2 regions of the Stenotrophomonas sp. 14P6.2.3 genome follow, and region 1 is predicted to be linked to the other one. Evidence: riboswitches for the same ligand, from Rfam matches in the RefSeq annotation. Region 1 holds a riboswitch; the other holds the start of a gene.
The links. Region 1 has a riboswitch for cobalamin ahead of btuB (TonB-dependent vitamin B12 receptor). Riboswitches for the same ligand answer to the same signal wherever they lie in the genome.
Positions count from the first base shown of each region.

Region 2: it holds a riboswitch for cobalamin, as region 1 does, so the genes downstream of both, AC27VL_RS14435 (epoxyqueuosine reductase QueH) here and btuB (TonB-dependent vitamin B12 receptor) in region 1, are expected to answer to the same signal.

Region 1 is NZ_JBYOLA010000010.1:138,012-140,206, reverse strand. It holds gene AC27VL_RS10565 (TfoX/Sxy family protein) at 1-342, shown strand, start outside; gene AC27VL_RS10560 (histidine phosphatase family protein) at 376-954, opposite strand; cobalamin riboswitch at 1,131-1,351, shown strand; gene btuB (TonB-dependent vitamin B12 receptor) at 1,470-2,195, shown strand, end outside.
Region 2 is NZ_JBYOLA010000018.1:40,171-42,365, forward strand. It holds gene AC27VL_RS14430 (nicotinate phosphoribosyltransferase) at 1-652, shown strand, start outside; cobalamin riboswitch at 766-980, shown strand; gene AC27VL_RS14435 (epoxyqueuosine reductase QueH) at 1,122-1,793, shown strand; gene pncA (bifunctional nicotinamidase/pyrazinamidase) at 1,851-2,195, shown strand, end outside.

The DNA.
Region 1 (2,195 bases):
AACATCGGCCCGAAGAGTGCGGCGTGGCTGCGCCAGGTAGGCCTGCGCAGCCGCGAGGATCTGGTCGCCATCGGTGCCGTCGGCGCCTTCGTCAAGGTCAAGCGTGCCGGCTTCAAGCCCAGCCTCAACCTGCTGTATTCGCTGGAAGGTGCGCTGCTGGATTGCCACTGGCAGGAACTGAGCGAACCGCAGCGCACCGCGCTGGTGCAGGACTACGAAGCACGTATCGCCGTGCATCCGCTGAAGGCGGCAGGCCCGGCATCAGGCCCGGTGCATGAGCAGCGCTTCGGCGCCGAGGACGACGGCGAAGAAGGCGCGGCCGAAAGCACCGACGAGGATTGATCGGTAGCGCCGGGCCATGCCCGGCGAGCGCGCTCAGGGCTGCTGCAGCTCCAGCAGCTCACCCACCAGCCCGGCTTCACCGCGCTCGACCCACACGCGCAGGCGCGTGCCGTGGTCGATGCGCAACGCCCAGCACAACGACATCGGCAGGCCACATACCTGCGACAGCACCATGCGCAGCGGACCACCGTGGCTGACCACTACCGTCGGCGCCGGGTCGTCGTCGTCCAGCAGTCGATCCAGCGCGCGTGCGATGCGCCGTTCGAAATGGCCCCAGCTCTCGCCATGCGGCGGCGGAAACGCGTGCGGATCCGCGTGGAAGGCGGCCAATGCGTCTTCCGGCAGGTCGAACAGCGATTGGCCATCCCAGTCGCCGAAATCCAGCTCTTCCCACTCCTCGTCCGCCTCCACGTCCAGCGCGCGCGGTGTGGCCAGTGCCATCGCCGTATGCAGCGAGCGCAGGCGCGGCGAACTGATCACCCGTTCCCACGACTGCCCGGCATAGGCATCGACCAGCTCCTGCGGCAGGCGGGCCAGCTGCGGCGGATCGCTGCGGCCATCGAGGAACTCATCACGACCGTTGCCGGCATGGCGGACCAGGTCGAGGATCATGCGCGTGCCCAGTCAGGGCGGCGCGGGAACAGCGGAAAACAGACGGACATCGGCAACGGCACCACGATAATTCGAGCTGCATTCTAGGCGCTGGCGCAGGTCTGCTGCACCGTGCAGGCACATCCGCACCTGATCAGCCGAGCAGGTTCGACGCTACCGGCCGGTCGCGATGCCGTAGACTGCGCGCACTTCCAGGTGACCTGCGGCCCTGCCGGCAGGTTGAAACGGGAAGCCGGTGACGCGTGACAACACGCCATGCCGGCGCTGCCCCCGCAACGGTAAGCACGTCAGTTCCAGGCAACCCGCCACTGTGCCGCAGGCATGGGAAGGCGCCTGGACGGTGGCCTTGGGCCACCCGGCGGCGAGCCCGGAGACCGGCCCGGAAGCCTCAGGTCGCGATGCGGTGGGCATGGCGCTGGATGTCTGTGGCGATGGCCGCGGCATCGGCGCGTGCCTGCCTGTTGTGACTCCTCCCCTTCGCTGCGCGGGCGTGCGCGGCACCTGGAGTCCCCCCGATGAAGCTGCAGTCCCGAATGCTGTCCCTGGCCGTGCTGGCCGCTCTTCCTGCGCTGGCCCTGGCCGAAGATCGCGCCGCCGACCTCGATCAGGTGCTGGTCACCGCCACCCGCACGCCGATCGCCCTGCAGGACAGCATTGCGCCTGCGCAGGTGATCGACCGTGCGCAGATCGAATCCAGCCAGGCCACCTCGCTGCAGGAACTGCTGCAGGGCCGCGCCGGCATCAACCTGACCAATGCCGGTGGCCTGGGCAAGCAGAGCTCGCTGTTCCTGCGTGGCACCAACTCCTCGCATACCGTGGTGCTGGTTGATGGCGTGCGCATCAACAGCGCCGACCTCGGCCTGGCGATGTACCAGGATCTGCCGCTGGCGCAGATCGAGCGCGTGGAAATCGTGCGCGGCCCGCAGTCCAGCCTGTACGGTGCCGACGCCATCGGTGGCGTGATCCAGATCTTCACCCGCCGCAACCAGGGCGACTTCGCTCCGCACTTCCAGCTGGGCGGCGGCAGCAACGGCCTGCGTGAAGCCAGTGGCGGCATCGGCGGTGGCACCGAACGCGGCTGGTTCGGCGCCGACATCGCCTACCAGCATTCGGACGGCATCGATGCCTGCCGTGGCTCGGCCACGCTGTTTGCCGGCTGCTTCGCCGATGAACCCGACCGCGACGGCTACCGCAACCTGTCCAAGAGCCTGCGCGGTGGCTACAACCTGAGCGACCAGTGG
Region 2 (2,195 bases), on a different contig from region 1:
GCCCGGTGCGATCGTAGCGGTGGTGTCGGACAGCTATGACATCTACCGTGCCATCAGCGAACACTGGGGTACCACCCTGCGCGAGGAAGTGATCGCTTCCGGCGCCACCCTGGTCATCCGCCCGGATTCTGGCGACCCGGTCGAGGTGGTCGCCGAGAGTCTGCTGCGGTTGGATGCCGCGTTCGGTCACACGATCAACGGCAAGGGCTACAAGGTGCTCAACCATGTCCGCGTCATCCAGGGCGATGGCATCAACCCGGATACGATCCGCGCGATCCTGCAGCGCACCACCGATGATGGCTACTCGACTGACAACGTGGCCTTCGGCATGGGCGGCGCGCTGCTGCAGCGGCTGGACCGCGATACCCAGAAGTTCGCGCTGAAGTGTTCGGCAGCGCGGGTGGACGGTGACTGGATCGACGTTTACAAGAATCCGGTCACCGATGCCGGCAAGGCCAGCAAGCGCGGCCGTATGCGCCTGCTGCGCCGCCTGGACGACGGCAGCCTGCACACGCTGCCGCTGCCGGCCGATGGCGATGACACCCTTCCCGCCGGCTTCGAGGATGCGATGGTGACCGTGTGGGAGAACGGCCGCCTGCTGCATGACCAGCGGCTGGATGACATCCGCGCGCGGGCCGCTGCCCAGCATTGAGGATCCATCCGCGCATGGCGTGGATCCAGCTGGGGGTCAGAGCCCGTTGCGGGCAACGGGATCCGACCCCTGGGCCTTGACCGGCGCCGTCAACACGTCCACCGTGAGCGCGCCGAAGGTATCCCTGCCGTGGTCTGGATGACGACAGGGATTTAAACGGGAATCCGGTGAAGGCGCCTCGCGCGCCCATTCCGGAGCTGCCCCGCAGCGGTGAATGGAAACGAATCCTGCCAACAGCACTGGGCTCGCGCCTGGGAAGCGGCAGGTAGTAGGTGGGCTGCGGCCCGTGTCCATCAGCCCGAATACCGGCCCCGGCCGGGGGACTCGACTGTCCCCTGACTCGACCTGGAATCTCCGCGGGGAGGTTGCCGGGGCCGTCGTCGTCCTGCGCGTGCAGGCGGCGTGGCCGCGCGCGTCCTGTTCACGGTTTCCGGCCAGACCCGTTGCCCACGCCCAGACGCACCCGACGATGACCGAGCTCCAACGCCCCACCCTGACCCTTCCCGACGACGGCCAGCGCCTGTTGCTGCATTCGTGCTGCGCGCCGTGCTCGGGCGAAGTGATGGAGGCGATCACCGCCTCCGGGATCGACTACGCGATCTTCTTCTACAACCCCAACATTCACCCGGTGAAGGAATACGAGCTGCGCAAGCAGGAGAACATCCGCTTCGCCGAACAGCACGGCATTCCCTTCATCGACTGCGACTACGACACCGACAACTGGTTCAGCCGTGCGCGTGGCATGGAGAATGAACCCGAGCGCGGCATCCGCTGCACGATGTGCTTCGACATGCGTTTCGAGCGCACCGCGCTGTACGCACACGAACACGGCTACGACACCATCAGCTCCTCGCTGGGCATCTCGCGCTGGAAGAACATGGCGCAGATCAACGACTGCGGCGTGCGCGCCGCCTCGCACTACGAAGGCCTGCAGTACTGGGACTACAACTGGCGCAAGGGTGGTGGTGCCAGCCGCATGGTCGAGATCAGCAAACGCGAGCAGTTCTACCAGCAGGAATACTGTGGCTGCGTATATTCGCTGCGCGATGCCAACCGCCACCGGCGCGAGAACGGCCGCGAGCGCATCAAGATCGGCTTGCTGTATTACGGGCAGGACAACGACGCCGCCAGCGGCGATTGACGTGCGCGCGAGGGGCGGCCACGCTGGTCGCCCCTCTCCCGTTGTGCCGGACCTGCCATGACCGCCCTGCCCGCTGACGTCGCCCTGCTGGTGATCGACCTGCAGCCGGACTTCATGCCCGGTGGCGCCCTCGCCTGCGAAGAGGGCGATGCGCTGGTGGCGCCGATCACGGCACTGCTGGCCGAGCGCCGCTACCGCACCGTGGTCGCAACCCAGGACTGGCACCCGGCCGACCATGCCTCGTTTGCCAGCCAGCATCCGGGGCATCTGCCTTTTGAAGCCATCCTGCTGCACGCGCAGCCGCAGACGCTGTGGCCGGACCACTGCGTGCAGGGCAGCGCGGGCGCCGCACTGCACCCGGGAGTGGACTGGACCGTGGCCGACCTGATCCTGCGCAAAGGC